Regions from separate parts of the Microcella flavibacter genome, predicted to be linked through region 1. Evidence: predicted binding sites of a transcription regulator. Region 1 holds the regulator's gene; each other region holds the start of a gene.
The links. Region 1 encodes HrcA, which represses chaperone genes, less so after heat shock. Its sites were predicted from a motif close to TTNGCACTCGNNNNNNNCGAGTGCNAA; they were not measured.
Positions count from the first base shown of each region.

Region 1 (10,144 bases):
GGTGCGGGCTCGATCGGCGACGGCGCGGCGTGGATCGACCTGCAGATCGCGGCGGCCGAGACGCTGACGCGGGTGCTGCCGCCCGTGGTCGGTGCCCCGGCGCCCTCGCTCGAGCGCGTCACCGCCTTCGTCGAGACGAAGACGGTCTGGCACACGAAGGCGATGGCCTAGCGCCGCACGCCTCCCCGTTCCCGGGCCGGTCCTCGTGGTGGGGGACCGGCCCGTCCTCCGTCCCCTGCGGCTCGCGGGCGTCAGGCGACCGCGTCGACCGCCCGCAGCACGGCCTCGGGCGTCAGGAAGACGCCCGTGCGCTCGACCTCGTGCACGAGCGACACCAGGGCCGCGTTGATCGGCGCGGGCACGCCCGCTCCGGCCCCGGCGGCGACGACCGCGCCGTTGAGCGCGTCGATCTCGGTCGTGCGCCCGCGCCGGATGCTCTGCAACGTCGACGCGGGATTGGGCACCTCGCCCATGCCGGCGACGAGAGCCAGGGGTACGGCATCGCCTTGGACGGGGTCGCCCAGGGCGTCGGGTGGCGTGAGGAGGGCATCCACCGATCGCGGGCCCACGGGGCCGATCGTCGCCCAGTCGACGCCGAGCGCCCGTCCCACCGCGGCGGTCTCGCGCATGCTCGCGGTGAGCAGGCGGCGCAGCGCATCGTGGGCGACGACCTGCTGCACGCTGAGCCCGGTGATGGCGGGCAGGGCGTTGACCTGGTTCACGAGCAGCTTCGTCCACTGCGCGCCGCGCACGTCGGCGGCGGTGGTCACCTCGGCGGGCACGGCGCCGCGCAGCAGCGGCAGCGCGACGGCGAGGGCCGCGTCGTCACCGCCGAGCGTGAGGCCGGCGGGACCGGTGACGTCGATGCGCCCGGGCTCGATGAGGCTCGCGGCGAAGAGGGCGAGGCCGAGGGCGACGGGGGAGCGCGGCAGAGCGTGCCGTACCGCGTCGGCGCCGCCGAGCCCGTTCTGCACGACGAGCACCGGAACGCCGTCGCACGCCGTCGCGGCGGTCAGTGCGGCGGCCGAGTCGTGCGCCTTCGTGGCGAGCACGAGGAGGTCGAGGTCGGCGGGCATCCGCTCGACGACGGCGAGGGGATGCTCGGACGCGCCCCACCCGCCGGTGAGCCGCAGCCCGTGCGCGCGCAGGGCATCGCCGTGCTCGCCCCGCGCCGTGACGAGCACCGCGTGCCCCGCGCGGTCGAGCAGCGCGGCGAGGGCTCCGCCGACGGCGCCGGCGCCGAGCACGCCGATCCGCAGGCTGCCTCGTCGCTCGCCCTCGACCCCGTCCCGCGCCCCGTCTCGCACCCCGGAATCCTACGCGGCGGCGTCGCGCTACCGTGGAGGCGTGACCAGCGGAATGCTCCTCATCGACAAGCCCGCCGGGCACACCAGCCATGACGTCGTCGCCCGCGCCCGCCGCGCGCTCGGCACGCGCAAGGTCGGCCACGCCGGCACGCTCGACCCCATGGCCACGGGCCTGCTGACGCTCGGCGTCGGCCCCTCGACCCGCCTGCTGACCTACCTCGTCGGCCTCGACAAGCAGTACGAGACGACGATGCTGCTCGGCCGCGCGACGACCAGCGACGACGCCGAGGGCGAGCCGATCGGCACCCCGGCGCCGGCCGACGCGCTCGAGGCGGTCACGGACGCGCGCCTCGCGCAGGAGGTCGCGCGGCTCACGGGCGCCATCGAGCAGCGCCCGAGCGCCGTGAGCGCGATCAAGGTCGACGGCCGGCGCGCCTACGACCGGGTGCGCGCCGGCGAGGAGGTCGCGCTCGCCGCCCGAGCGGTCAGAATCGCGGCCTTCGACGTGCTGGCCGTGCGCCGCACCGGCGGGGCGATCGAGGTGGATGCCCGCATCGACTGCTCCTCCGGCACCTACATCCGCGCCCTCGCGCGCGACCTCGGCGCCGCGCTCGGCGTCGGCGGCCACCTCACGGCGCTGCGCCGCACCCAGGTCGGACCGTTCGCGGTCGCGAGCGCCATCGACCTCGATCGGCTCGCCGAGCAGGGCCCCTCCGCCCTGCTCGCCGCGGCGGCGGTGGCCGAGCAGCTGTTCCCGGTGCTGCGGCTCGATGCGCAGCAGGCCGTCGACCTCGGTCACGGCAAGAAGCTCGACCTCGCCGGGCGGGAGGACGCCGAGCCCGTGGCGGCCGTGGCCGAGGACGGCCGCCTCGTCGCGCTCGTCAGCGTGCGGCGCGGGGTCGGCCGTACGCTGGTGGGGTTCCCCGCGTGAGCGACCGCGGGCGGGCATCCCATCGCCTTATCGGGGCGCGGACGACAGGCAGGAGCACGCGGTGATCGAGTGGTTCACGACCGCCCAGGTCGCCGTCGCCGTCGTCATCGGCGTCGTCTGCCTCGTCGCCGGCGGCATCGGCCGGCCACCGAGCGACCTCACGAACGGGCTCAGCGCGCTGCTGACGCTGCTGCTGCTCGCGCAGGTGGTCATCTCGATCGTCGCGCCCGTGGTCGGCAACGAGCCGACCGGCGACCTGCTCGAGTACTGGATCTACCTCGTCTCGGCGCTGCTGCTGCCGCCCGCCGCGATCGTCTGGGGGCTCGTCGACCGCTCGCGCTGGGCGACGGTCATCCTCGGCGTCGTTGCCCTCGCCGTCGCCGTCATGGTCTACCGCATGGGCGAGATCTGGTTCGCGCAGGTCGCCTGAGCCGGCGACGGGGCGGGATGCCGTGCCGTCGCGCGCGGCGTAGCTCAGGCCGCGTCGAGCTCGTCGAGCGCGTCCAGCACCGCGGGCAGGCCATGCGCGAGGTCGGCGACTACGACGACGGCGGTCGTCTCGCGCAGTTCCTCGACCGTGTACACGCCGGTCGCGACGGCGATGAAGGGCATGCCCGCCGCCCGCGCCGCCTCGTCGTCGCGCGGGGTGTCGCCGATGATGACGAGCCGCTCGCCGGGGATGCCCGCGCGGGCCGCGAGCGTGATCTCGCTGCGCACCCGGGCGCTGCCGCCGAAGTACGACCGGCTCCAGTCGAAGAGCGCGGGGTCGAGCCCCGCGCCCTCGAGCTTCACGCGCGTGCGCGTCGCCGAGTTGCCCGTGAGCAGCGCGTTCATGAAGCCGCGCTCGGCCATCGCGGCGAGGGCCTCGGGCACGCCCGGGGCGATGACGCGCCGCTCGCCGGCCTCGTGCCGGGCGACCGAGAGCGCGTCGAGCCGGGCGAGCGCCTCGGGCTGCCGCTCGGCCGGGTAGTCGAAGGCGTCGAGGATCTCGAACAGGATCTGCCCGTCGGTCTTGCCGTGCGCGCGGGGGAGCGGCGGGCTCAGCTCGCGGCCGACCGCCTCCTCGACGGCGAGGTGGTAGAGCGCGCCGCCGCCGGCGGCGGCGTTGAACAGCAGCGTGCCGTCGACGTCCCAGAGGATGGTGGTGGGGGTCGGGGCGGGGAGCGGCGGGGTCACCCGTCCAGCCTGGCAGAGGCGGTGCGCGCCGCCCGACCGAGGTGCGCGCGCAGCGCGGCGAGCAGGTCGCGGGAGTCGGCGGCGATGCCGTGCAGGATCGAGGAGTCGAGCCGGCTCTGCCAGGGCAGGCCGATCCAGTAGAGCCCGGGCACGGGCGAGACGCCCTCCTGCTGGATCGGCGCGCCGTGCTCGGTGAGCGCCCCGTCGATGTGCACGAAGGGGTAGTGCGTGCGGAACCCCGTCGCCCAGAGCACGGCGTCGACCTCGAGCTCGGTGCCGTCGGCGAGGACGAGCGCCGTGGGCCGGGCATCCACCACCCTGCTGGTGCGCAGGGCGAGACGGCCGGCGCGCGCCGCCCGCTTCGCCTCCGTGCCGAGGATGCCGTCGCCGCGGGAGTGGATGTAATGGCTGATGCGGCTCTCGGCGGGCGAGCCGAGGATGCCGAGGAGCTTGAGCGGCCAGTAGACCGAGATGCCGAGGATGCGCTCGGGGATGAACCACGGCGGCGCGGGGGCGACCATCGTGACCTCGCGCGTGGCGGCGAGCTCGACGGCGAGCTGCGCGGCCGAGTTGCCGCCGCCGACGACGGCGGTGCGGCCGAGGGGCAGGTCCTCGGGCGCGCGGTAGGCGCTCGAGTGCAACTGGGCGATCGCGTCGTCGAGCTTCGCCCCGACGCGCGGCACCCGCGGGTACTGGAACGGGCCGGTCGCGATGACGACCGCCCGGGCGCGCACCGCGCCGCGGGAGGTCTCGGCGACGAAGCCGTTGCCCTCGCGGCGCACGGCGCTCACGCGCGCCCCGGTGACGACCGGCAGCTCGTGCGCGACCGCGTACTGCTCGAGGTAGTCGGCGACCTCGTCCTTGCTCGGGTAGTAGGCCGTCGACGCGGGCAGCGCGCGGCCCGGCAGCGCGGCGAACCGGCGCGGCGTGAAGAGCACGAGGCTGCGCCAGCGGTCGCGCCAGACGTCGCCGACGCGCGCGCGATCGTCGACGATCACGACGGGGATCCCCGCCTCGCGCAGCCGGAACCCCATGCCGAGCCCCGCCTGCCCGCCACCGACGACGAGCACCTCCACGCTCTCGGGCAGGGCGGGGTGGGGGCTCTCGTCGCTCATGCGCCCATCTTCGCCGCTGCGGTAGCGCATCCGCTGGACGCCGCCGCCGCGCCGCGCGCCCCGGTGTCGACAACTCAGGAGTGCCGCTCCCGTTCGTCGCCGATCGTGGGTGCGCGGCACTCCACGAGCCCGCGTCTCCTGAGTTGTCGACGGGGGCCGCCGGAGCGCACCGTGCGCGGTGGGAGGATGGAGCGTGCCCAGCGCCCTGCCCCTCGCCGATCCGGCCCCCGACGACGGGATGCTCCCGCCGAGCGCGGCGGAGGGCGCGGGGTCGCGCGACCTCGGCATCTACCTGCACGTGCCCTTCTGCCGCGTGCGCTGCGGGTACTGCGACTTCAACACCTACACCGCGGAGGAGGTGCGGGGCGTCTCGCGGTCGGACTTCGCCGACCAGGCCATCGCCGAGCTCGACCTCGCGCTCTCCGTGCTCGAGCGCGGCGGCCTGCCCCCGCGGCCGGTCAGCACGGTGTTCTTCGGCGGCGGCACCCCGACGCTGCTGCCGCCGAGCGACCTCGTGCGCATGCTCGACGCCGTCGAGCAGCGCTTCGGTCTCGCCCCGGGCGCCGAGATCTCGACCGAGGCGAACCCCGACTCGATCGATGCGGCCGGGCTCGAGCAGCTCGCGGCCGCGGGCTTCACCCGCCTGAGCCTCGGCATGCAGTCGGCGGTGCCGCACGTGCTCGCCGTGCTCGAGCGCACGCACGACCCGGCGAACGTGGCGCGGCGGGTGGCCGAGGCGCGCTCCGCGGGTCTCGGCGTGAGCCTCGACCTCATCTACGGCACGCCGGGGGAGTCGGCGGAGGACTGGAGCCGCAGCCTCGACGCGGCCCTCGCCGAGCATCCCGATCATCTCAGCGCCTACGCCCTCATCGTCGAGCCCGGCACGAAGCTCGCCCGGCAGATCGCGCACGGCCAGGTGCCGCCCGTCGACGACGACCTGCACGCGACGTTCTACGAGATGCTCGACGCGCGCATGGCCGAGGCCGGCTACGACTGGTACGAGGTGAGCAACTTCGCCCGCACGCCGGCGCAGCGCTCGCGGCACAACCGCGCCTACTGGACGGGTCAGGACTGGTGGGGCGTCGGGCCCGGCGCGCACAGCCACATCGGCGGCACGCGGTTCTGGAACGTCAAGCACCCCGCCGCCTACGCGCAGCGGCTCGCCGCGGGCTCGTCGCCCGCCGCGGGGCGCGAGGAGCTCGATGCCGAGACCCGTCGGGTCGAGCGCGTGATGCTCGAGACGCGCCTGGCCGAGGGGCTGCCGCTCGACTCGCTGAGCCCGGCCGGGCGCACGCGGGTCGCCGGCCTCATCGCCGACGAGCTCGTCGACGCCGTCGCGGCCTTCCGCGGCCGCGTCGTGCTGACGCGCCGGGGCCGTCTGCTCGCCGACGCCGTGGTGCGGCGGCTGCTGCCCGACGACTGACCGGCGGCGGACGGGCCCCGGTCGATCGCGCTAGCGGGTGAAGGGGATGGCGAGCGGGTAGCGGTAGAACTCGCCGCGGGAGGCGGCGATGGCGGCGATGATGCCGAAGACGAGGCTGAGGATGCCCGCCGCGAGGATCAGCAGGAACCCGACGCCGATCCAGCTCGTGATGAAGCCGACCACGTAGACGATGAGCATCGTGAGCTGGAAGTTGAGCGCCTGACCCGTGTGGTGCCGCACGAAGGGGCCGCGCTCGCGCAGCACCAGGTAGGCGACGAGCGGCACGATGAGGAAGACGACGATGCCGCCGACGTGGGTGAGGATCGACCAGAGCTTCTCGTCCTCGGGCCGCATCGTGACGGGGCTGCTCGAGTACGGGTTCGCGGGGGGCTGATCGGTCATGCGACCAGTATGGCGGGCGGGTCGCCGACGACGAAGGGCCCGACCGCGGACGGTCGGGCCCCTCTGCCGGTGCGGCGCGCTACTTGATGAGGCGCAGCGCGAACGGGTAGCGGTAGGCGTGGCCGTCCTTCGCCTTGAGGAAGGCGACGATCGAGAGGATCAGGCCCGCGATGTACGCGGCCCAGGCGACCAGGTAGAAGAGGAAGCCGATGACGACCACGAGCAGGATCGTGCCGATGATGTAGGCGACGATCTGGATGCCCAGCAGCGTGATCTGGAAGTTCAGCGCCTCCTTCGCCTCGGCCCGCGTGAACGAGCCGCGGTCCTTGAAGACGAGGTAGATGATGAGCGAGGGCAGGATGCCGAGGATGCCGCCGAGGTGGGCGAAGGACGCCCACTGGCGGTCCTCCGCCTCGCTGAGCGGTGCGGCGGCGGATGCGGGCGGGGGCGTGGTGGTCATGGATCGGTGCCTTTCGACGCGGCGGTTCGGAGGGTGGTCCCCGGGGGTGGGGCGATCGCATGCGGGGCCCCGCGCGAGCGGCGCCGGACGCCCGAGGGCACCCGCACATGCACAAACTAGCGCCGCCGCACCGCGCGGGCAACGATCGGGGCCCCGCCGACCGCGGTAGAATTGGCAGTCAGACTTCACGAGTGCCAGTCAGAGGGGGTGGGTGATGGTCTCCGAGCGTGCCATGCACGTGCTCCGGGCGATCGTGCAGGACTACGTCTCCTCGCGCGAGCCCGTCGGCTCCAAGGCGATCGTCGAGCGCCACAGCTTCGGCGTGAGCGCGGCCACGATCCGCAACGACATGGCCCAGCTGGAGGAGGAGGAGCTCATCGCGGCACCGCACACCTCCTCGGGCCGCATCCCCACCGACAAGGGGTACCGCCTCTTCGTCGACCAGCTGCAGGATCTCCGTCCGCTCACGAGCGCGCAGCGCGGCGCGATCGAGGCCTTCCTCGATCAGTCGGTCGACCTCGACGACGTCTTCGGCCGCACCGTGCGCCTGCTCAGCCACCTCACCAATCAGGTCGCTCTCGTGCAGTACCCGACGCTCGGCAATGCCCGCGTGCGCCACGTCGAGCTCATCCCGATGTCGGCCACGCGCGTCATGACGGTGTTCATCACCGACGGCGGCCGCGTCGACCAGCGCATCATCGAGCTGCCCGCCGAGACCGACGAGGTCTTCATCGGCGAGCTGCGCGCGAAGATCAACGCCGCGCTCGACGGCACCGAGCTCGCCCAGGTCACCGAGGTCGCCGCCGCCCTCCCGGCCCAGTTCGCCGCCGAGCGCCGCGCCTCCGTCGCCGTCATCGCCGATTCGCTCGTCGGGCACGTGGATGCGCATCGCAGCGACCGCCTCGTCATCGCGGGGGCGGCGAACCTCGTGCGCACCGAGGGCGACTTCGCGGGCAGCGTCTACCCCGTGCTCGAGGCGATCGAGGAGCAGGTCACCCTGCTGAAGCTGTTCCGCGAGATGGAGCTCGACCAGTTCGGCGTCTCCGCCCGCATCGGGCGCGAGAACGACGAGGTGCTGCGCGAGACCGCGGTCGTCACGAGCGCGTACAGAGTCGGTGCAGACCGATCGGCCAAACTCGGGGTGCTGGGCCCCACCCGGATGGATTACTCGAACAACATGGCAGCCGTTCGCGCCGTCGCGCGCTACGTCTCACGGCTGCTCGGTGAGGATTAGGCACGTGGCAGACCATTACGACGTTCTCGGCATCGCCCGCGATGCGAGTGCGGACGACATCAAGAAGGCGTACCGCCGGCTCGCGCGCGAGCTGCACCCCGACGTGAACCCCTCGGGCGACGCGGCGGAGCGGTTCAAGCTCGTGACGCACGCCTACGACGTGCTGAGCGACCCGCAGCAGCGCCAGCAGTACGACCTCGGCGGCTCGGGCGGCTTCGGCGGCGCGGGCGGCGGCAACTTCGGCGGCTTCGGCGACATCTTCGAGACCTTCTTCGGCGCCGGGCAGTCGCAGCGCGGCCCGCGGTCGCGCCGCGAGCGCGGGCAGGACGCCCTGCTGCGCGTCGAGGTCGAGCTCGAGGAGACCGTCTTCGGCACGACCCGCCAGCTCGAGGTCGACACCGCGGTGCTGTGCGAGACCTGCAACGGCTCGTGCTGCTCGCCCGGCACCGAGCCGGCCACCTGCGACATCTGCCGCGGCTCCGGCCAGATCCAGCGCACCGTGCGCAGCCTGCTCGGCAACGTCATGACCTCGAGCCCCTGCGGCACCTGCCGCGGCTACGGCACGGTCATCCCGAGCCCCTGCCCCACCTGCGCGGGCCAGGGTCGGGTGCGCGCTCGGCGCGCCATCCCGGTCGAGATCCCCGCGGGGGTCGACACGGGCCTGCGCATCCAGATGCCCGGGCAGGGCGAGGTCGGCCCCGCCGGCGGCCCGAACGGCGACCTGTTCCTCGAGATCAAGGTCAAGACGCACGACACCTTCAGCCGCTCGGGCGACGACCTGCTCGCGACGCTCGAGGTGCAGATGACCGACGCCATCCTCGGCACGACGGCGACGCTCGCCTCGCTCGACGGCGACGTCAGCGTCGAGATCAAGCCGGGCACGCAGAGCGCCGAGATCCTCACCGTCAAGGAGCGCGGCATCACGCGCCTGCGCGGCAGCGGGCGCGGCGACCTGAAGATCGGCGTGCAGGTGGTGACCCCGGTGCGGCTGAACTCGAAGGAGACCAAGCTCGTGCAGGACTTCGCGAACAGCCGCCGCCCGGTCGCCCCGCAGTTCTCGACCTTCCAGCAGGGCCTGTTCTCGAAGCTGCGCGACCGCTTCCTCAACCTCTAGGCCCGCGTGGCGCACTTCTACCTCGACGAGTCGCTCATCGCGCCGGCGACGGTCGGCGAGACGGTGGCGCTGCGGGGGCAGGATGCCCGGCACGCCGTGACGGTGGCCCGACTCCGCACGGGCGAGCGCGTGGCGCTCGGTGACGGTGCCGGTCTCGTCGTCGAGGGCGAGGTCGTGCGGTCGGATCCCGCCGAGGTGCTGCTGCGCGCCGAGTCGATCGTGCGCGAGCCCGTGCCGAGCCCCCGGCTCGTGCTCGTGCAGGCGCTCGCCAAGGGCGATCGCGACGAGCTCGCCGTGCAGGCCGCGACCGAGCTCGGCGTCGACGGCGTGCAGCCCTGGCAGGCGGCGCGCAGCGTCTCCCGCTGGGAGGGCGCGAAGGCCGAGAAGGGCCGCGCGCGCTGGCAGACGATCGTGCGCGAGGCGAGCAAGCAGGCCGTGCGCGCTCATGTGCCGCCGGTCGCCCCGGTGGTCGGCACGGCCGCGCTCGCGCGCCGGCTCGGCGAGCCCGGCGAGCCGGGCGCCTCGACTCTCGCGCTCGTGCTCGACCCGCTCGGCGATGCCGCGCTCGCCGCGCTCGACCGCTCGGCGCTCATCGGCGAGGGCGCCGACGACGTCACCGAGATCCTGCTCGTCGTCGGCCCCGAGGGCGGCATCGCTCCCGAAGAGCTCGCCGCGCTCGAGGCCGCGGGCGCCCGTCGTGTGCGGCTCGGCGCCACCGTTCTGCGCACCTCGACGGCCGGCCCCGCCGCGATCGCCGTGCTCTCCGCGGCGCTCGGGCGCTGGTAGCGCGGTGACCGACCGGGTCGATCTCGCGGCGCAGCTGCTGCGCCCCGACGCGCCCGTGCCGCCGACCCTGCGCGCCCTCGCCGCCCGCCTCGCGCCCGAGGCGCGGCTCGTCCCCGTCTGGCGCAACGGGCTCGGCGGTCTCGTCGTGCGCCTCGATCCGCATCGCGCCCGGGCCTCGCTGTTCCTCAAGTGGAGC
Region 1 is NZ_CP051299.1:1,219,949-1,230,092, forward strand. It holds gene HGB54_RS05765 (aldehyde dehydrogenase family protein) at 1-171, shown strand, start outside; gene HGB54_RS05770 (ketopantoate reductase family protein) at 252-1,307, opposite strand; gene truB (tRNA pseudouridine(55) synthase TruB) at 1,360-2,238, shown strand; gene HGB54_RS05780 (hypothetical protein) at 2,300-2,668, shown strand; gene HGB54_RS05785 (HAD family hydrolase) at 2,713-3,414, opposite strand; gene HGB54_RS05790 (flavin-containing monooxygenase) at 3,411-4,529, opposite strand; gene hemW (radical SAM family heme chaperone HemW) at 4,723-5,952, shown strand; gene HGB54_RS05800 (DUF4870 domain-containing protein) at 5,983-6,354, opposite strand; gene HGB54_RS05805 (DUF4870 domain-containing protein) at 6,434-6,814, opposite strand; gene hrcA (heat-inducible transcriptional repressor HrcA) at 7,029-8,048, shown strand; gene dnaJ (molecular chaperone DnaJ) at 8,053-9,162, shown strand; gene HGB54_RS05820 (16S rRNA (uracil(1498)-N(3))-methyltransferase) at 9,169-9,948, shown strand; gene HGB54_RS05825 (phosphotransferase) at 9,953-10,144, shown strand, end outside.

Region 2 (10,144 bases), 780 kb from region 1:
GCCGGTGTCGAGGATCCCGACGACGACGCCCTCCCCGGCGGTCTCGGCGCCGCCGACGGCCTCCCAGACGCCGCCCGGGCCGTCCAGCCCGAGGAACTCGGTGCCGGTCTCGGCCTGGATCTGCTTCATCTCGTCGGGCACGACCTGCAGCACGTCGCGGCTCGTGATGAGCGCGGCCGCCTGCTCGGCGGTGAGCTCGGCGGCGAAGGCGTTGATCGCGACGGTGTACGAGGAGTCGATGGTGACGTCGGCCTCGGCCGCGACCTCCTGCTGCTTCTGCTGCAGGTGCGAGCGGTAGTCGGCGACGGGGGCGCGGCGGGCCTCGAGCTGCTCGCCCTCCTCGGGGGCGGTGGCGGGGATGCCCGGCACGCCGCCCTCGTAGGCGGCGACCGCCGGCTCGGCGAGCGTCACGATGTAGCGCCCGGCCTCGAAGTCGATCGCGCCGACCCCGGTTCCCGGAGCGCCGGGGGCCGCGTTCGCGGCGGTGCCCGTCAGCAGGCTCGCGGCCACGAGCGCCGCGGTGGCGGCTGCTGCGGCGGTTCGGGCGAGCGGACGGTGTGGACGGTGCTGGGCCGACGAGCGGCTCTCCCTTAGTGTCACAGCGGTGTGCATCCTTCTCGTGGAGGGCGTGAACGGCCCGACGTCGTCGTCGGGCTCGGGTGGTGGCCTCACCATAAGCCCCCCGAAAGCGGGTAGACAACCCTTTCTGTTTCCACCGGGTGAACTCTGCGTCCACCGGGGTATCCACCGAATCCTCGGCGCCTCGCATCGACCGTGCAGCAATCGCTCCCACCGAGCACAGCGAATACCCACCGGGCGTCGGGATGCTGATCACGTCGCCCTCGCCCCGCATCGACGCCCACGACCTCCTCCGGAAGACCCCATGACCTCTCGCGCCCGCTCGTTCTCCGCTCCCGCGTCCGCGGCAGCGGCATCCTTCGCCCTGCTCGGCACGCTCGCCGGATGCTCGGCGGCGGGCGATGCGGCCGCCGAGGGGCCCGCCGGCCCCGCCGACACCTCGGCCGAGTACACCGACGGCGAGTACAGCGCGAGCGGCGCCTACCAGTCGCCGAACGGCACCGAGTCGGTCATCGTGCAGCTCACCCTCGAGGGCGACATCGTGACGGCCGTGGCGGTGACGCCCGGCGGCAGCAACTCGACGACGCAGTACTACCAGGACCAGTTCGTCGGCGGCATCGAGGCCGAGGTCGTCGGCAAGGACATCGACGAGCTGCAGGTCACCCGGGTCGCGGGCTCGTCGCTCACGAGCGGCGGGTTCCTCGAGGCCCTCGAGGCGATCAAGGCGGATGCTCTCGTCGGCTGAGGCCTCGGCCCCGGTCGATGAGGCCTGGACGTTCGAGGCGATCGGCGTCCCCTGGTCGATCGAGGCCCCCGGCGGCATCCCCGCCGAGGCGCGCGCGGCGGTCGCCCGGCGCATCGCGCGCTTCGACGCCGACTGGTCGCGGTTCCGTGACGACTCCCTCGTCGCCCGCATCGCCGCCGCCCCCGGCTCGTGGCCGCTGCCGCAGGATGCCGCACCGCTGCTCGGCCTGTACGAGCAGCTCTACGCCCTCACCGGCGGCCGCATGAGCCCGCTCGTCGGAGCCTCGCTCGAGCGCCTCGGCTACGACGCCGCCTACCGGCTCGAACCCTCGGGCCCGCCGCTCGCGGCGCCCGTGTGGGAGGACGCGATCACGCTCGTGCGCTCCGCCGACGGCGATCTGCGGCTCGACGCCGTCGCCCCGGTGACGCTCGACGTCGGCGCCGCGGGCAAGGGCTTGCTCGTCGACCTCGTCGGCGAGGTGCTGCGCGAGCACGACGTGGTCGACCCGATCGTGGACGCGAGCGGCGACCTGCGCGCCTGGGGCGGTGCGGGGCTGCGCGTCGCGCTGCAGAACCCGGCCAACCCGGCCAAGGCGATCGGCGTCGTCGAGCTCGCCGACGGCCGCGCCCTGTGCGCGAGCGCGCTCGATCGCCGCCGCTGGGGCGCGGGCCTGCACCACATCGTCGACGCCGTCACCGGCCGCCCGATCGACGAGGGCGTGATCGGCACCTTCGCGGTCGCCGACTCGGCGCTCGTGGCCGACGGGGCGGCCACCGCGCTGCTGCTCGGCGATCCGCACGCGATCGGCGACCGGCTGGGCGTCGCATGGGTGAGGATGCTCTCGGACGGCTCGATCGAGTCGAGCGCCGACTGGAAGGGTGAGCTGTTCCGATGAGAGCCGCGATCGACGCCGTCACGGGCCGCGTCAGCATGTACCGCCTCACGGTCGGCGCCCTCGCCGCCGTCATCGTCATGGGCGTCGTGCTCGGCGCCGTCGGGATCATCGGGGTCGACCCGCTCGGCCTGCTCGGCGTCACCGGCGTGGTGCTCGTCGCCACGATCGGCGCGAACGAGGTCGCGGCGCGCCTCGCGCGCGTCGTGCCGCATCGCGAGTCGAGCGTCATCACCGCGCTCATCATCGCCTGCCTCGTGCCGCCGCAGGCCACGACCATGAGCCTCGTCGGCGCCGCCGCCGCCGGAGTCCTCGCCGCGCTGTCGAAGTACCTGCTCGTCTGGCGCGGGCGGCACCTGCTCAACCCCGCGGCGACCGGTGTCCTCATCGCGGGCTTCTTCGGCCTCACCGTCGGCATCTGGTGGATCGGCACCGCCGCGATGCTGCCGGTGGTCGCGATCGGCGCGCTGCTGCTGCTCGACCGCACGCGCCGGCTCGAGATCGGCGTCGTCTTCGTCGCCGTCGCGGTCGTCGTGTACGTGGGCCGCGGCATCGCGGTCGGCCTGCCCGCGCTCGACGTGCTGCAGAACGCTGTGCTGCTGACGCCCGTGGTGTTCCTCGCCGGCTACATGCTCACCGAGCCCCTCACCCTCCCGCCCCGGCGGTGGCAGCAGGTGCTCGTCGCCGCCGTCGCGGGCCTGCTCATCTTCCTGCCCTTCGCGCAGCCGGTCGGCCCGTTCCTGCTCGCGAACTCCCCCGAGCTCGCCCTCGTCGTCGGCAACCTCGTCGGTTTCGCGGTCTCGCGCCGCCGCGGCTTCGCGCTGCGCCTCGTCGACTCGCGCCCCCTCTCCGACTCCGCGGTCGAGCTGCGCTTCACCCCGACCCGCCCGGTGCCGTTCGAGGCGGGCCAGTGGCTCGAGCTGCACCTGCCGCACAAGGCCGACGTGCGCGGCACCCGCCGCATCTTCTCCATCGCCTCGGCCCCGTCCGCCGAGCACGTCGCCATCGGCACCCGGATGCTCGCCGAGGGCTCGTCCTTCAAGCGCGAGCTCGCCGCCCTCGAGCCGGGCTCGCTCGTGCGCGCCACGCAGGTGAGCGGCGACTTCGTGCTGCCGAAGGATGCCGCGACGCCGTTGGTGCTCGTCGCGGGCGGCATCGGCGTGACCCCCTTCGTGAGCCAGCTCGCCGAGCTCGCGCACCGCGGCGAGCAGCGCGACGTCGTCGCCGTGCTCGTGCCCTCGAGCCCCGACGAGCACCTCTACCGCGAGACGCTCGAGCAGGCGGGGGCGCGCATCGTCGTGCTCGATCGCGATGCGCTGACGGTGGATGCCCTGCGCGAGCACGTGCCCGACATCGGGCAGCGCCGGGGCTACGTCTCGGGCTCCCCCGCCGTGGTCGCCGCGGGCGCCTCGGCCCTGCGCGCCGCCGGCGCGAAGCGCGTGCGCACGGACTACTTCGCGGGGTACTGAGCACCCTCGGGCGGCCTCGGCGGGGCATCCGTTCGCCCTGCACGAACGTACTCGGCGGGGGCTGGCACTCTCGCGGGTCGAGTGCTAATTTATCCGCAGTTGAGTCGCCCCGACTCAACTCTCGGAACCCCGCCCGCGAGGGCGGCAGTCACCCAGGAGGACGATCCCCATGTCGATGCTCTTCGACCCGTTCCGCGAGTTCGACCGCATGGCCGGCAGCCTGCTCGACCGGCGCGAGAGCCCGCGTCTCATGCCCATGGACCTCTACCGCGACGGCGACCACTTCGTGCTCAGCGCCGATCTGCCCGGCATCGACCCGGGCTCGGTCGACGTCGACGTCGACGGGCAGCTGCTGACGATCCGCGCCGAGCGCACCCCGCGCTCGCAGGAGGGCGTGCAGTGGCTCACCCGTGAGCGCCCCGCCGGCTCGTTCCTGCGCCAGCTCACCCTCGGCAACGACATCGACACCGAGGGCATCTCGGCGCACTACGAGAACGGCGTGCTGAGCGTCATGATCCCCGTGGTCGAGAAGGCGAAGCCGCGCAAGATCAGCGTCGCCACGACCCAGGATCGCGCGGAGGTCTCGGCCTAGCCCGCCCTCTGCCGAGAACGCAGGATGCCCGCGACGAGTCGTCGCGGGCATCCCTCGTTCTGGCGGCCGTCGTCGACGACCGCGCGCTCGGCGCTAGGCCAGGCGCTGCTGCAGGTTCTCGTCGAGGGCCTCGAGGAAGGCCTCGGTGGTGAGCCACTGCTGGTCGGGGCCGACGAGCAGCGCGAGGTCCTTCGTCATCTTGCCGCTCTCGACGGTCGTGATGACGACGTCCTCGAGGGTCTCGGCGAAGGTGATGAGCTCGGCGTTGCCGTCGAGCTTGCCGCGGTGCATGAGCCCGCGGGTCCAGGCGAAGATCGACGCGATCGGGTTGGTCGACGTCGGCTTGCCCTGCTGGTGCTGACGGTAGTGGCGCGTGACCGTGCCGTGCGCCGCCTCGGCCTCGACGATCCTGCCGTCGGGCGTCGTGAGCACGCTGGTCATGAGGCCGAGCGAGCCGAAGCCCTGGGCCACGGTGTCGCTCTGCACGTCGCCGTCGTAGTTCTTGCAGGCCCAGACGTAGCCGCCCTCCCACTTCATCGCGCTCGCGACCATGTCGTCGATGAGGCGGTGCTCGTAGGTGATGCCGGCGGCCTCGAACTTGTCCTTGAACTCGTTCTCGTAGATCTCCTGGAACAGATCCTTGAAGCGGCCGTCGTAGGCCTTGAGGATGGTGTTCTTCGTCGAGAGGTACACCGGGTAGTTGCGCGAGAGGCCGTAGTTGAGCGAGGCCCGCGCGAAGTCGATGATCGAGGCGTCGAGGTTGTACTGCACCTGCGCGATGCCGTCGCCGGGCGACTGGTAGACCTCGAACTTCTGGGCCTCGCCGCCGTCCTTCGGGGTGAACTCGACGGTCAGCGTGCCCTCGCCCTTGAACAGGAAGTCGGTGGCGCGGTACTGGTCGCCGAAGGCGTGACGGCCGATGATGATCGGCTTGTTCCAGCCCGGCACGAGGCGGGGGATGTTCGAGATGATGATCGGCTCGCGGAAGATCACGCCGCCGAGGATGTTGCGGATCGTGCCGTTCGGGCTGCGCCACATCTTCTTGAGGCCGAACTCCTCGACGCGCGCCTCGTCGGGCGTGATGGTGGCGCACTTGACGCCGACGCCGTGCTTCTGGATGGCGTGCGCCGCGTCGATCGTGACCTGGTCGTCGGTCTCGTCGCGGTGCTGGATTCCGAGGTCGTAGTACTCGAGCGTGACGTCGAGGTACGGGTGGATGAGGCGGTCCTTGATGAACTGCCAGATGATGCGGGTCATCTCATCGCCGTCGAGCTCGACGACCGTTCCTTCGACCTTGATCTTCTGCACGGGGTCCTTTCTGGTGTCCGTCGCACCTGCGGCGGAGCCCGCAGAAGTCTAGCGGCTCGCCCGAGGTATCTCGATATCGAGATAAATCTCCCGCCCCCGTCCGCGGGGATCTCGATAGCCTGAGGACATGAGCGAACTGCGGCTGGAAGAGCTGTCGGCGAAGACCATCGTGGCGGCCAACGGCCTCACCCTGCGCCCCGGGCAGGAGCAGTACGTCACGCCCGTCTCGTACTCGGCGGCCGACGCGTACCTCAATCCGACCACCACCTGGGCCCGCGTCGTCCTGCGCGGCGACGAGGTGGTCGGCTTCATCCGCGGCAACTTCGACGCCGAGCACGACCGCCCCGAGTTCCGCGCCTGCATCTGGCGGGTGAACGTCGACGCCACCAAGCAGGGCCAGGGGGTCGGCCGCTTCGCCGTGCACGAGCTCGCCGCCGAGGCAAAGTCGCGCGGCTTCGACGCGATCACCGTCATCTGGGAGACCGGCGACGACGGCCCCGGCGCCTTCTTCCAGCGCCTCGGCTTCGTCGAGGTCGGCGAGACCGAGTACGGCGAGAAGATCGGCTCGCTGGGCATCTAGCGCCGCCGCTCCCGCTCGCCCCTCCGCCCCTCCCCTGCGATGGATGCCCGCCCGCAGCCCGCGCGCGACGACGCACCCGCGCCGCTCGATTTCGGCGGCGCCGTGCTGGTCGTCGTCGCCGAGATCCCCTCCGGCCGCGTCATGACCTACGGAGACGTCGCCGCCGCCCTCGGCTCCCGCGGAGCCCGGGCGGTCGGCCGCGTCATGGCCGGCGAGGGCTCGAGCCTGCCGTGGTGGCGGGTCGTGCGCGCCGACGCGCGCCCTCCCGCCGGCCACGAGGCCGCGGCGCTCGAGCACTACGAGCGCGAGTCCACTCCGCTCCGGTGGCGGGGCCCGCGCGGCGAGCCCGACGCCTACCGCCTCGACCTCGCGGCGTGCCGCTGGGCGCCGGAGGGCGTGGGCTGACGCGCGGCTCGCGCCGGGCATCCTGCAGCCGCCCTTTGCATGCGGGCGATCCCGTGCTGTCATTACGGCACTCCCCCTGCTTACACTGAGGCTCTCCGACACTTGTCGCCGACGACGGGACCCCCCTTGCGCGCACCTCGAACCGTTGTTCTCCTCGCCGCGACGTCCGCCCTCGTTCTCGGGTCGACCGTCGCCCCGGCCGCGGCGGCGACGTCGACCGTGACGACGATCACCGACCTCACCACCGCGCTCGCCGATTGCTCGAGCGCTCCGAACACCATCGTGATCGGGGCCGACATCGTGGCCGCGGCCACTGAGCTCCAGGTTCCGTGCGACACCACCATCGATCTCACGACCCACGACCTCACCCTCCTATCGATCGCCATCGGTACCGGCGTAGAGCTCACGATCACCGGCCCGTCGGACGGTACGGAAGGCCTGCTCACGACGAACGCCTCCGGCTCGCTCACGCAGGCCGGCATCCTGACCACGGGCGCCACACTCCGAGTGGCCGGAGGGGCGATCCTCGCTACCGGCGGAATCTACGGCGGCGGCATCGGCGCGGGCGGGATCGGGCAATCCGCCGGAGAACTCATCGTCGAGGGCGGCACCGTCACCGCGGTGAGCGGTGCCGTGTACGGAAGCGCCATCGGGGGCGCGAACGGAGGAGGCAACCCAGGTGGCGATGGCGGCGTCGTCACAGTGACCGGCGGTTCTGTCTTCGCGTCGACCACCTCGCCCTACGGCGTCGCGATCGGTGGCGGTGCGGGAACGCCCGGTGGCCGCGGCGCCGACATCACCGTGACCGGCGGCGTGCTGACGGCATCGGGCACGGGTTCCGGCGCGTCCACGCTCGGCGGGGGCGACGCGTACGGCGTCTCGACGGGCGGCGCAGGGTCGCTCACCATCGGCGCGGAAGGCGCGGTCGTCCTGAGCTCGGGAGTCGGCTCCGGATCGACGGTATTCGGGCCGGGCCTGTCCAGTTTCAACGTCGCTCAAGGCGCCCCGGGCACGGTCGTCGTCGACGGCGACCTCCGCATCCCGTCCGGGATCCTCCGAATGCCGAGCGGCACCTCGATCACCGTGGGCGCGACCGGGCGGATCCTCGGCTCCGAGCTGACGCCCACCGTCGGCGCCTCGTTCGTCGGCCCTGCGACGATCACCAACAACGGCGTCATCGCGCTGGCCCCGGCGGCCGAACTCGTCACCGGGAACAGCCGCACGCTGACCTACAGCGACGCGACCCCGTCGACGACGGTCTTCGGGCCCACGCTCGATGCAGGGTTCCGCGCACTCGCCGATCCCCCCACCGGCACCGCGTGGAACACGTCCCCCGACGGCACCGGCACCTGGTTCACCGGCGCGACCGACACCTCGGGGTCGGGCACCACCCCGCTCTTCGCCGCGGGCGCGGGCTCGGTCGCCGTGTCGGCTGAGCCCGCTGACCTCACCGCAACGGCGGGCGAGCCGTTCACGCCCCCCGTCACGGTCCTCGACTCCCTCGGCGACCCGGTGTCGCCGCAACCGGCCGTGACTTTCGCCTCGAGCGACTGCCCCTTCACGGGCGATGCGGTCTTCGAGACGGCCGGCGTCTGCACGATCACAGCGACCTCGACCTGGGGTCCGTTCTCGCCCGCGACCGAATTCGACATCACGGTGGTCGCCGCGGACGCCGATTCTCTCGAGATCACGCCGTCGGCCACCTCGGTCGCCGAGGGCGGGTCGCTGTCCTTCACCGTCACCGGCGAGGACGAGTTCGGCAACGCGGTCGACACACGCGGCGTTGTCCTCACCTCGTCGGTCCCCACCGATGTCGTGGACGGGCTGTCGGTGACGTTCCCCACCGCGAGCCCCCACACCATCACGGCGACGCTCGGAGCGGTGTCAGCATCGGTGACGATCGACGTCGTCCCCGTCGTCGCGCCCGTCGAGCAGCCCCCGGTGAGCAACGGCACTGAGCCCGACGCCCTGGCGAGCACCGGCTCGGCACTGGGCGCGAGCGCACCGGCTCTCGCCGGGCTCGCGGCCCTCGCACTCCTGTCGGGGACGCTGATGGTCTTCGGTCGCCGACGCCACATCTGAGGCCGGTCGACGACGGGATGCCCGGCGCGGGTTAGACGAGCGACTCGCGCCAGGCCGCGTGCAGCTGCGCGAACTTGCCCGAGCCGGCGATGAGCTCGACGGGCGTGCCGTCCTCGATGATGCGGCCGTGCTCCATGACGAGCACCCGGTCGGCGATCGCCACCGTCGAGAGGCGGTGGGCGATGATGACGGCCGTGCGGTCGGCGAGGAGGGTCTGCAGACCCTGCTGCACGAGACGCTCGCTCGGGATGTCGAGCGAGGCGGTCGCCTCGTCGAGGATGAGCACGACCGGGTCGGCGAGGAAGGCGCGCGCGAACGACACGAGCTGCCGCTGCCCGGCCGAGACGCGGCCGCCGCGCTTGTTCACGTCGGTGTCGTAGCCGTCGGGCAGCGCCTCGATGAAGGCGTGCGCGCCGACCGCCTTCGCCGCCCGTACGATCTCGTCGCGGCTCGCCTCGGGCTTGCCGAGCGCGATGTTGTCGGCGACGGTGCCCGAGAACAGGTACGCCTCCTGCGTGACCATGACGATCGCCCGCCGCAGATCCTTCGGGTGCAGCTTGCGCAGGTCGACGCCGTCGAGCGTCACCGCGCCGTCGGTCGGGTCGTAGAAGCGCGCGATGAGCTTCGCGAGCGTCGACTTGCCGGCGCCCGTCGTGCCGACGAGGGCGATGGTCTGCCCGGCCGGGATCTCGAGCTCGAGGTCGGGCAGGATGACCGCGTCCTCGGTGTACTGGAACCGCACCTGGTCGAAGTGCACGGTGCCGCGCGCCTTCCACAGGTCGATCGGCGTCGTGGGGTCGGGCACGGAGGGCTCCTCCTCGAGCACACCCGAGATCTTCTCCAGCGCCGCGGCGGCCGACTGGTACGAGTTGTAGAACATCGCCATCTCCTCCGCGGGGTCGAAGAAGCGGCGGGTGTAGAGCACGACCGCGAGCAGCGTGCCGAGGGCGAGGCCGCCGTCGACCACGCGGAAGCCGCCGACGAGCAGCACCGCCGCGACGGTGACGTTGGCGATGAGCACGAGCCCGGGATCGAAGATGCCGAACAGCTGGATGACGCGGGCGTTGGCGTGCCGGTAGTCCTCGACGTGCTCGCCGAACTGCTCGGCGTTGCGGCCCTCCTTGCGGAAGGCCTTCACCGCGCGGATGCCCGTCATCGTCTCGACGAAGTGCACGATGAGGCGCGCCGAGGCCACGCGGGTCTGCCGGAACAGCGTCTGCGAGCGCACCTGGAACCACCGCGTCAGCGCGATGAGCGGGATGAGCGCGATCGCGAGCACGATGCCGCTCGTCGGGTCGAGCAGCACGAGCGCGACGGCCGTGAACACCATGTAGAGCAGCCCCGAGACGAGCTGGTTGAGGCCCGAGTCGAGCAGCTCGCGGATCGAGTCGAGGTCGCTCGTCTGGCGCGCGATGATGCGGCCCGAGGTGTACGACTCGTGGAACTCGAGGGAGAGGCGCTGGGTGTGCAGGAAGACGCGCTTGCGCAGATC
Region 2 is NZ_CP051299.1:435,498-445,641, reverse strand. It holds gene HGB54_RS02115 (S8 family peptidase) at 1-510, opposite strand, end outside; gene HGB54_RS02110 (hypothetical protein) at 884-1,324, shown strand; gene HGB54_RS02105 (FAD:protein FMN transferase) at 1,308-2,219, shown strand; gene HGB54_RS02100 (FAD-dependent oxidoreductase) at 2,216-3,685, shown strand; gene HGB54_RS02095 (Hsp20/alpha crystallin family protein) at 3,855-4,277, shown strand; gene HGB54_RS02090 (NADP-dependent isocitrate dehydrogenase) at 4,371-5,585, opposite strand; gene HGB54_RS02085 (GNAT family N-acetyltransferase) at 5,713-6,165, shown strand; gene HGB54_RS02080 (MGMT family protein) at 6,205-6,570, shown strand; gene HGB54_RS02075 (hypothetical protein) at 6,697-8,652, shown strand; gene HGB54_RS02070 (ABC transporter ATP-binding protein) at 8,684-10,144, opposite strand, start outside.
Region 2: the regulator HrcA is predicted to act here: its motif matches at 3,747-3,773, upstream of HGB54_RS02095 (Hsp20/alpha crystallin family protein).

Region 3 (10,144 bases), 830 kb from region 1:
GCACGCATCGCCGGCTCGGCATCGGCACGGTGCTCGTCGAGCAGCTGCTCGGGGCGGCCCGGTCGCGCGGCGCCGCCGAGGTGTTCCTCGAGGTGCGCGCCGACAACCCGGGGGCCGAGGCGCTGTACGCGCGGCACGGCTTCGCGCGCATCGCCGTGCGGCCGCGGTACTACCAGCCCGACGGGGTCGATGCGATCGTCATGCGGAAGATGCTCAAGGATGCGTGAACCCTTGGTCCTCGGCATCGAGACGAGCTGCGACGAGACCGGCGTCGGCATCGTGCGCGGCACCGAGCTGCTCGCCAACGTCATCGCGAGCTCGATGGACGAGCACGCGCGCTTCGGCGGCGTTGTGCCCGAGATCGCCGCGCGCGCCCACCTCGAGGCGCTCGAGCCGACGATCCGGGCGGCGCTCGCCGAGGCGGACGTGACCCTCGACGAGCTCGACGCCGTCGCCGTCACGAGCGGGCCGGGCCTCGGCGGCGCCCTCATGGTCGGCGTCGGCGCCGCCAAGGCGCTCGCGATCGCGCTCGAGAAGCCCTTCTACGCGGTCAATCACCTGGTGGGGCACGTCGGCGCCGATCTGCTGCGCGATGATGCGGGGGATGCTCCGCTCGAGCTCCCGACGATCGCGCTCCTCGTCTCGGGCGGGCACACGAGCCTCCTCCACGTGCGCAGCCTCACCGACGACGTCGAACTGCTCGGAGAGACCATCGACGACGCCGCCGGCGAGGCCTTCGACAAGGTCGCCCGCCTGCTCGGGCTGCCCTACCCGGGCGGTCCGCAGATTGACCGCGCGGCGGCCGAGGGCGACCCGCGCGCGGTGCGGTTCCCGCGCGGGCTGAGCCTGCCGAAGGATCTCGAGCGGCACCGCTACGACTTCTCGTTCTCGGGGCTCAAGACCGCGGTCGCCCGGCACGTCGAGGCGCTGCGCGACCGCGGCGAGGAGGTGCCCGTGGCCGACATCGCGGCGAGCTTCCGCGAGGCCGTCGCCGATGTGCTCACGGCGAAGGCGATCGCGGCCTGCCGCGACCTCCGGGTGCCCCGGCTGCTGCTGGGCGGCGGGTCGTCGCCAACGCCCGGGTGAGGGCGCTCGCCGCGGAGCGCGCGGAGGCGGCGGGGGTCGCGCTGCGCATCCCGCCGCTGTCGCTCTGCACGGACAACGGCGCGATGATCGCCGCGATCGCCGCCCAGCGGATCATGGCCGGGCACGGCCCCTCCGACCTCGGGGTCGGCGCCGATTCGACGCTGCCCGTGACCGTCGTGCAGGCCTGAGCGCTCGCGTTGACACCCCGCGCCGCGCCCTGACACAGTGGAGCCGACGCGTCCTCGCGTCGCGCTGACCACCCCAGCCCCAGGAGCACACCCCATGACCGACGTCCCTCCCGCACCGCAGCCGCCCGAGCAGCCGGCGACGCCCGGCGGAACCACGCCGCCGCCCGCCGCTCCGTCCGCCCCGGCCGCGAACCCCTACGCGCAGCAGTCCTCGGCGCCGTACGGCCAGCCCGTCGCCGCGCCCTACGGCGGCCAGGGCTACGGCGCTCCGCAGGAGAAGACGAACGTGCTCGCGATCGTGTCGCTCTGCCTCGGCATCGCGGCCTACGTGATCATCCCCTTCATCGGCTCGATCGGCGCGATCATCACCGGTCACATGGCGCTCGGCCAGATCAAGCGCACCGGCGAGAAGGGCCGCGGGATGGGCCTCGCCGGCCTCATCCTCGGCTACGTCGGCATCGCGCTGGGCCTGCTGCTCGTCATCGGCTTCATCGCGCTCATCGGCGTCGCCGGCACGGCGTCGTACAGCACCTTCGACGACTTCAGCTGACACTCACGCGTCACCCGACGGCCCGCTCGCGCACCCGCGCCGGCGGGCCGTCGTGCGCGCGGGCGCGCTAATCCGGGATGCGCAGCGCGGGCGGCGCGATCGGCCCGGCCGCGCGCGGCCTCAGTCGCAGCGCTCGACGAGCAGCGCCGCGCGCTCGCCCGCGAGGCGCGTCAGCACGAGCGTCGCCGAGCCCGAACCCGTCGGCTTGAGCTGCTTGCGGAACGCCGCCGGGTCGATGTCGACCCCGCGCTTCTTGATCTCGACGGTGCCGATGCCGCGCTGCTTCAGCTCGCGGCCGATGCGCTTGGCGTCGAGGGGCCATCGCTCCAGCACGCGGAACGCGCGGGCGAAGGGGGTGGGCTCGAGCCGGTCGGCGGTGATCCACGCGATGGTCTCGTCGAGCATCCGGCCGTCGAGGCGGCGCGCGAGGTCGCCGATCAGGCGGGCGCGGATGACAGCGCCGTCGGGCTCGTAGAGGTACTCGCCGAGCGCGCCGGCGGCCGCATCGGCGCTGTCCGCGGGGGCCGTCAGCTCGGCCGAGCCCTCGGCCGTGAGCACGAGCGCCGCGCGGCCGATGCCGTCGCGGGCGAGCGCGCCGCTCCACAGCACGAGCTCGACGACCTCGCCGCCGTCGCTCACCCACTGCGCCTCGAGGCCCTCGGGCAGCAGGGCGCGGTCCATGCCCGGGGCGAGCTTGATGCCGGTGGGGCGCTGCGCCGCGAGGGCGAGCGCCGCGTCGAGGCTCGGCGAGAAGTCGTCGGGGGCGGAGAGCCGGCGCGCGCCCTCCCGTCGGGCGGGGTCGAGCCAGAGCCCCTCGGCGCGCTCGACGTCGAAGGCCGTCGCGTCGCCGAGCTCGACGGTCGTGCGCACCCAGGGCGCGAGGTTGTACGAGGCCACGGCTGCGGTCGGCTCGTCGCGCTCGACGGCGGTCACGCGCAGGTCGAGGGCCGAGAAGGCCATGCTGTCGCCGCCGATGCCGCAGCCGAGATCCGCCACCGACCCGAGCCCGGCGGCGCGGTAGCGCCCCGCGTGCTGCGCCGCCACGGCGAGCCGGGAGGCCTGCTCGAGGCCGGGCGCGGTGAAGAGCATCCGCTCGGCGAAGGGGCCGAACTTCGCGACGGCCTTGCGGCGCAGCCGGTACTGGGTGAGCACGGCGGCGACGCGGGCGGGGGGATGCCCCTCCTTCCGCAACCGGCTGACGAGCCGCACGGCGTCGGGCGCGCCCTCGCTCGGCGGCAGCTGCTCGAGCAGCCCCAGCGCCTCGGGGGTCAGCAGCTCGCGCAGCTCGCTCGTGTCCATCCCCCGATCCTGCCAGGCGGGGTGCGCGCCGGGGCGCCGCGCTATTGGCACTCGGATTGCACGAGTGCTAATCCCTTGGGTACAGTGGAACTGGCACTCGCACCTCGAGTGTGCCAACTCCCTCATCGTCTTAGGAAAGAAGAGGTCAACCGTGTCGGTCTCCATCAAGCCGCTCGAAGATCGCATCGTCATCACGCAGGTCGAGGCGGAGCAGACCACCGCCTCCGGGCTCGTCATCCCCGACACCGCCAAGGAGAAGCCCCAGGAGGGCGAGGTCGTCGCCGTGGGCCCCGGCCGCATCGACGACAACGGCAACCGCGTGCCGCTCGACGTCGCCGTCGGCGACAAGGTCATCTACTCCAAGTACGGCGGAACCGAGGTCAAGTACGACGGCCAGGAGTACCTGGTGCTCTCGGCCCGCGACATCCTCGCGGTGATCGTCCGCTAGGACGCAACCCTCGCCGAACGGCCCCCGCTCCTCCTCGGAGGGCGGGGGCCGTTCGCATGCCGCAGCGGCGGGGATGCTCCCGTCGCGGCCCCGGCGGACGGTCGCCCGACGCGTCCGGGGCGGCGGTCGCGCGGGCGTACGCTGGCACTCGTGACCGAGCCCCGCCCCTCCTCCTCGGGCCTCCTGCTCGCGATCGGCGCCTACGGGCTGTGGGGCTTCCTGCCCGTCTACTTCCTGCTCCTCGCGCCGAGCGGGCCGATCGAGATCGTCGCCTGGCGCATCCTGCTCTCGCTCGTCTTCTGCGGGCTGCTCATCGCCGTCATGCGCGGCTCGAGCGGCGTCGGCCGGCTCGTGCGCGACCCGCGCATCCTCAAGCTCAGCCTGCTGGCGGGCATCCTCATCGCCGTCAACTGGCACGTGTACCTCTACGCCTCGCTCAACGGCTTCATCGTCGAGGCCGCGCTCGGCTACTTCATCAACCCGATCGTCACCGTCGCCCTCGGCGTGGTGCTGCTGCGCGAGCGCCTGCGCCCCGGCCAGTGGGCCGCGGTCGGCATCAGCATCGTGGCCGTCATCGTGCTCGCGGTCGGCTACGGCGAGCTGCCGTGGATCTCGCTCGTGCTCGCCTTCTCGTTCGGCTTCTACGGCTACGTCAAGAACCGCATGGGCACCGCCGTCACCCCCGTCGGCGGGCTCACGCTCGAGACGGCCTGGCTCGTGCCCATCGCGATCGCCGAGCTCGTCTGGGTCGCGAGCCTCGGCGGCGGCATCACCCTCGGGCAGGAGGGCGCCGGCCACGCCGTGCTGCTCGCACTCGCGGGCGTCGTCACCGCCGTGCCGCTGCTGCTCTTCGCGGCCGCCGCACGCCGCCTGCCGCTCTCGGTGATGGGATTCATCCAGTACTTCGCGCCGCTGCTGCAGTTCGCCTTCGGGGTGTTCGTCATGAACGAGCCCATGCCGCCCGAGCGCTGGGCCGGCTTCGCGCTGGTGTGGGTGGCCCTGGTGGTGCTCACAGTCGAGGCGATCCGGCACCGGCGCCGGTCGCGGCGGCCGCAGCCCGCGCCGATGCCCGAGACCGGGCCCGTCACGACCGTGTGACGAGGGCGGTTCGGGATGCCGCTGCCGGGCATCCCTCGCCCCCTCAGGCGCGGCGCGCACCCGGTGCCGCAACCCGGCAGTAGCGTGCTGGCGACGGCCGCGCGCTCCGCGGCCGCCGTCGAAGCTCCTCTGCTGGAAGGACCGGCCCATGCGCCTCCTCACCGCCGTGCTCGCCTCGGCCGTCGCCCTTGCGCTCGCCGTCTCGCTGGCCGCGTGCACGCCGGCCGCGCCGGAGCTCGAGACCGTCGCGGAGCCGAGCCCGACCCCGACCGCCGTCGCACCCGAGCCCGCCGGCGACGGCGTGCTGCGCGTCGCCACCCTGCTGCCGAGCCCCGGCGATCTGGCCGGTACCGCGCCCGCGCGGATCGCCGCCGTCGAGGCCGCCGTGCGCGACCTCAACGCCGCCTCGGGCGTGCTCGGCGCCCCCGTCGAGGTGCTGCACCGCTCGGCCGGCACCGCCGAGGGCGACCAGCTCGACGCCGCGTTCGCCGACCTCGTCGCGCGCGGCGTCGACGTCGTCATCGGTCCCGCCGATGCCGCGCTCGTCGAGCGGATGCTCCCGCTCGCGACGGCGGCGGGCGTCGCCGTGATCGTGCCCGCCTTCGACGGCGCCGCCGCCACGGCGGGCGAGGAGGCCGACGAGTCCCTCGCGCAGCGGCTGCGGCAGTCGGATCCGGCGGTGCAGTCGACCGCCTCCGCACCCGAGGCGTACGACGCCGTCGTGCTCGCCGCCCTCGCGGCCGTGCTCGCCGACGACGACGCCGGGGTCTCGATTGCCTTCGCCATCCCTTCGGCACTGGCCGGAGGCATCCCCTGCGCCTCGTACGGCGCCTGCCTCGCGGTGCTCGAGACCGAGCCCGTCATCCTCCTCGAAGGCCGCACGGGAGGGCTGACGGCCGCCGAGGCGCCCGGATCCGACGGTCTCGTGGTGGGGCTCGCCGCGAGCTGATCGATCGGCGCCGGTGATGCGGAATCCGTCGCGCCGGGGCCGCAGAGCGACAGAATCCGTACCCGCGAACGGGGGGTTCGCTCGTTTCCCGGTGTTACAGGGATGTAATGCCAGCGTATTGTGCGCGTGCCCCGCCCCCCGTACGGTGACAGGACGGCGACGGCGCCATGTCGTCGCTTCCTGAACACATTCCCTTACGCAAGGAGCACCATGGGCGTTTTCACCACGGCTAAGGCCGGCCGCTCGCGCGGCGCCAAGGCAGCACTGAGCGGCTTCGCTCTTCTCGGCGCCAGCGCCCTCATCCTCAGCGGCTGCGCGGCGACCCCCGCCGCCGAGGAGACCACGGACGAGCCGACGGGCCCCCGCGAGGACCTCACGCTCAACATCGGCACGATCCTCCCGCAGTCGGGTGCGCTCGCGTTCCTCGGCCCGCCCGAGGAGGCCGGTGTCGCTCTCGCCGTGCAGGAGATCAACGACGCCGGTCTCGGCATCGAGATCAACCCGATCTACCGCGACTCCGGCGACACCACCACCGACACCGCCACCGTCTCGGTGACCGACCTCCTCTCGCAGGACGTCTCGGCCATCATCGGCGCGGCCTCGTCGGGCGTCTCCTTCACGGTCATCGACCAGATCACCGGCGCCGGCGTCGTGCACTTCTCGCCCGCCAACACCTCGCCCGACTTCACCACCTACGAGGACGACGGTCTCTACTTCCGCACCGCCCCGAGCGACCTGCTGCAGGGCGAGGTGCTCGGCAACGAGATCGCGGCCGACGGCAACTCGACCCTGGGTCTGCTCGTCCTCAACGACGCCTACGGCACCGGCCTCGCGGCCGCGCTGACCGAGACGTTCGAGGCGGCCGGCGGCGAGGTCGTCGCCGAGGAGCTCTTCAACGAGGGCGACACCAGCTTCGACGCGCAGATCTCGTCGATCACGGCGGCCGACCCCGACGCGATCGCGGTCATCACCTTCGACCAGGCCAAGGTCGTCGTGCCGTCGCTCGTCGGCGCCGGCTACCCGGGCGAGAACCTGTACTTCGTCGACGGCAACCTCGCCGACTACAGCGCCGACTTCGAGCCCGGACTGGTCGAGGGCGCCAAGGGCACCCTTCCCGGCCCGGCACTGGACGACTCCTTCCAGGAGCGTCTGCTCGAGGTCGACCCCGAGCTCGATGACTTCAGCTACTCGGCCGAGTCGTACGACGCCGTCATCCTCATCGCGCTGGCTGCGCTCGCCGCCAACTCGACCGAGGGCGCCGACATCGCGGCCCAGCTGCAGGAGGTCTCCGGTGGTTCCGGCGACGGTGAGACCGCGACCGACTTCGCGTCGGCCGCGCAGATCATCCTCGACGGCGGCACGGTCGACTACGACGGCCCCTCCGGCCCGGTGACGTTCGACGAGAACGGCGACCCGACCGAGGCGACCATCGGCATCTACCAGTACCTCGCCGACAACACCTACGAGCGCATCAACTAGTCACAGCAGCTAGGCGATCGTTCGCCGAAGGGCCCCGGCTTCGTGCCGGGGCCCTTCTTCGTGCGCGGGGCGCCGGCGCAGCATCCCGGATCGGACCGCGAGGGACTGCCGCCCACCGACGCAGGCGCAACGACGAGGGCCCCGCCGGATCGCTCCAGCGGGGCCCTCGTCGCGTCGTGCGGCGCCTAGTCCTGGCCGAGCGTGCCCAGGTAGAGGCCGATGACCTTGGGGTCGTTCAGCAGCTCGCGGCCGCTGCCCTCGTAGGCGTCGCGGCCCTGGTCGAGCACGTAGCCGCGGTCGCAGATCTGCAGGCAGCGACGGGCGTTCTGCTCGACCATGATGGTCGTGACGCCCGCCTTGTTGATCTCCTTGACGCGGATGAACGCCTCGTCCTGGCGGACGGGGGAGAGGCCGGCGCTCGGCTCGTCGAGCAGGATGACCTCGGGGCTCATCATGAGCGCGCGGCTCATGGCGACCATCTGGCGCTCGCCGCCCGAGAGGGAGCCGGCGCGCTGCGGGAGCCGCTTGCCGAGCTCGGGGAAGATCGCCGTGACGAACTCGAGCCGCCCCTGGAACTCCTTGGGCTTCAGGAAGATGCCCATCTCCAGGTTCTCCTGGATGGTGAGGGTCGGGAAGACATTGTTCGTCTGGGGCACGAAGCCGACGCCCTTGGCGACGAGCTTGTTCGCCTTGAGGTTGGTGATCTCGTCGCCGTAGAGCGAGATCGTGCCCTCGCGCACCTTCACGAGGCCGAAGATCGCCTTCAGCAGCGTCGACTTGCCGGCGCCGTTCGGGCCGATGATGCCGATGAGCTCACCGGCGCGCGCGGTGAGCGAGCACTCGTTGAGGATGTTGACGCCGGGCACGTAGCCCGCGGTGACGCGGTCGACGTGGACGACCATCGCTCGGGTGTCCACCGGCGTCGCCGCTTCAGTGCTTGGATTCGTCGGCGTCGTCATCGGCCAGCTCCTTGATCGCGTCGACGACCCCGGTGTCGAGGTCGCCCAGGTCGGTGTCGTGGTGCGAGCCGAGGTAGGCGTCGATCACGGCCGGGTTCGCCATGACCTCGTGCGGGTCGCCCTCGGCGACCACCTTGCCCTCGGCCATCACGATCACCCAGTCGGCGATGTGGCGCACCATGTGCATGTCGTGCTCGACGAAGAGCACGGTCATGCCCTCCGTCTTGAGGTTCAGGATGTGGTCGAGCAGGCTCTGCGTCAGCGCGGGGTTCACGCCGGCCATGGGCTCGTCGAGCATCACGAGGCTCGGCTCGCTCATGAGGGCGCGCGCCATCTCGAGCAGCTTGCGCTGCCCGCCGGAGAGGCTGGCCGCGTAGTCGTCCTTCTTGGCGTCGAGCTTGAAGCGCGCGAGCAGGTCCATCGCCCGCGCCTCGATCTCCTGCTCCTGCTTGCGCCAGATCCACGGGAAGAGGGCGCGGAGCAGGCTCTCGCCGCTCTGGCCCTTCGCGCCGAGCTTCATGTTGTCGAGCACGGTCAGCAGGCCGAGCGCCTTCGTCAGCTGGAAGGTGCGCACCTGACCGCGCCGGGCGACCTTGAAGGCCGGGATGCCCGAGATCGACTTGTCGTCGAAGGTCCAGGCCCCCGTGTCGGGCTTGTCGAAGCCGGTCAGCAGGTTGAAGAGCGTCGTCTTGCCGGCGCCGTTCGGGCCGATGAGCGCGGTGATGGCGCCGCGGGGGATCTCGAGGTGCTCGACGTCGACCGCGGTGAGGCCGCCGAAGCGCCGCGTGATGTTGTCGGCGACGATGATCGGGTCGACCTTCTTGACCCCGGGAGCCGGCTCGCCGATGTGGAGGCCGGTGGACTTGATCGGGGCGCCCTGGGCGCCAGCGCTACTTGACAAAGGCCAGCTCCTTCTTGTTCCCGAATATGCCTTGCGGTCTGTAGATCACGATCGCCATGATCGCGATGCCCACGAGGATGAAGCGAAGCTGACCGGCCTGGACGTTCGTCATGAAGGGCAGCCAGTCCGCCTCGACGGCGCGGGCGATGAAGCCCGAGAAGAACGACAGCAGCACCCAGAAGATGATCGAGCCGACGATCGGGCCGAGCACGGTCGCGGCGCCGCCGAGCAGCAGGATCGCGTAGATGAAGAAGGTCAGCGAGGTCTGGTAGTTCGAGGGCACGACCGCGCGGGGCAGGATGAAGATCATGCCGGCGAGCGAGCCGAAGACGCCGCCCAGCACCAGCGACTGCATCTTGTAGTAGTAGACGTTCTTGCCGAGCGCGCGCACGGCGTCCTCGTCCTCGCGGATGCCCTTGATGACGCGGCCCCACGGGCTCTTGATCAGGCGCCAGGTGATGATCGCCGCGATGATGACGACCGACCAGCCGACGATGCGCAGCCACCAGTCGTACTCGTTGTAGACCCACGGGCCGAAGCCGTAGGTGCCCTCGGGGATGGGGTTCGTCGCGGCGAAGCCGTTCTTGTAGCCCTGCAGGCCGTTCGCCGAGCCCGTGATGGGCTCGAAGGTGTTCGTCGTGAACAGCAGCCGCACGATCTCGGCCGCGGCGATCGTCACGATGGCGAGGTAGTCGGCCCGCAGCCGCAGCGTCGGGATGCCGAGGATGAGCCCGAAGACGACGGAGGCGAGGACGCCGGTGAGGATCGCGGCCCAGATGGGCGCGTCGAAGCTCAGGGTCGCGATGGCGAAGCCGTAGGCCCCGAGCATCATGAAGCCCGCCTGACCGAAGTTCAGTAGGCCGGTGAAGCCGAAGTGGATCGCCAGGCCCAGGGCGGCGAGCGCGTACGCCGCCGTCGTGGGGCTGATGATCTCCTGCGCGGCGTTGGAGATGATTTGCAACCAGTCGATCATGGGGGTCTCCTAGCCGATTCGTTCTTTGCGACCGAGGATGCCCTGCGGGCGCAGGAGCAGAACGAGGATGAGAATGACGAGCGCTCCGACGTACTTCATGTCGGCCGGGATGATCAGCGTCGACATCTCGACGAAGAAGCCGACGATGAGCGAGCCGACGAGGGCGCCGAACGCCGTGCCGAGACCGCCGAGGGTCACGGCGGCGAAGGTCAGC
Region 3 is NZ_CP051299.1:393,639-403,782, forward strand. It holds gene rimI (ribosomal protein S18-alanine N-acetyltransferase) at 1-227, shown strand, start outside; partial or broken gene tsaD (tRNA (adenosine(37)-N6)-threonylcarbamoyltransferase complex transferase subunit TsaD) at 220-1,274, shown strand; gene HGB54_RS01895 (DUF4190 domain-containing protein) at 1,369-1,824, shown strand; gene HGB54_RS01900 (class I SAM-dependent methyltransferase) at 1,945-3,123, opposite strand; gene groES (co-chaperone GroES) at 3,275-3,571, shown strand; gene rarD (EamA family transporter RarD) at 3,722-4,669, shown strand; gene HGB54_RS01915 (ABC transporter substrate-binding protein) at 4,818-5,618, shown strand; gene HGB54_RS01920 (ABC transporter substrate-binding protein) at 5,829-7,097, shown strand; gene HGB54_RS01925 (ABC transporter ATP-binding protein) at 7,283-7,999, opposite strand; gene HGB54_RS01930 (ABC transporter ATP-binding protein) at 8,028-8,957, opposite strand; gene HGB54_RS01935 (branched-chain amino acid ABC transporter permease) at 8,947-9,927, opposite strand; gene HGB54_RS01940 (branched-chain amino acid ABC transporter permease) at 9,940-10,144, opposite strand, start outside.
Region 3: the regulator HrcA is predicted to act here: its motif matches at 3,168-3,194, upstream of groES (co-chaperone GroES).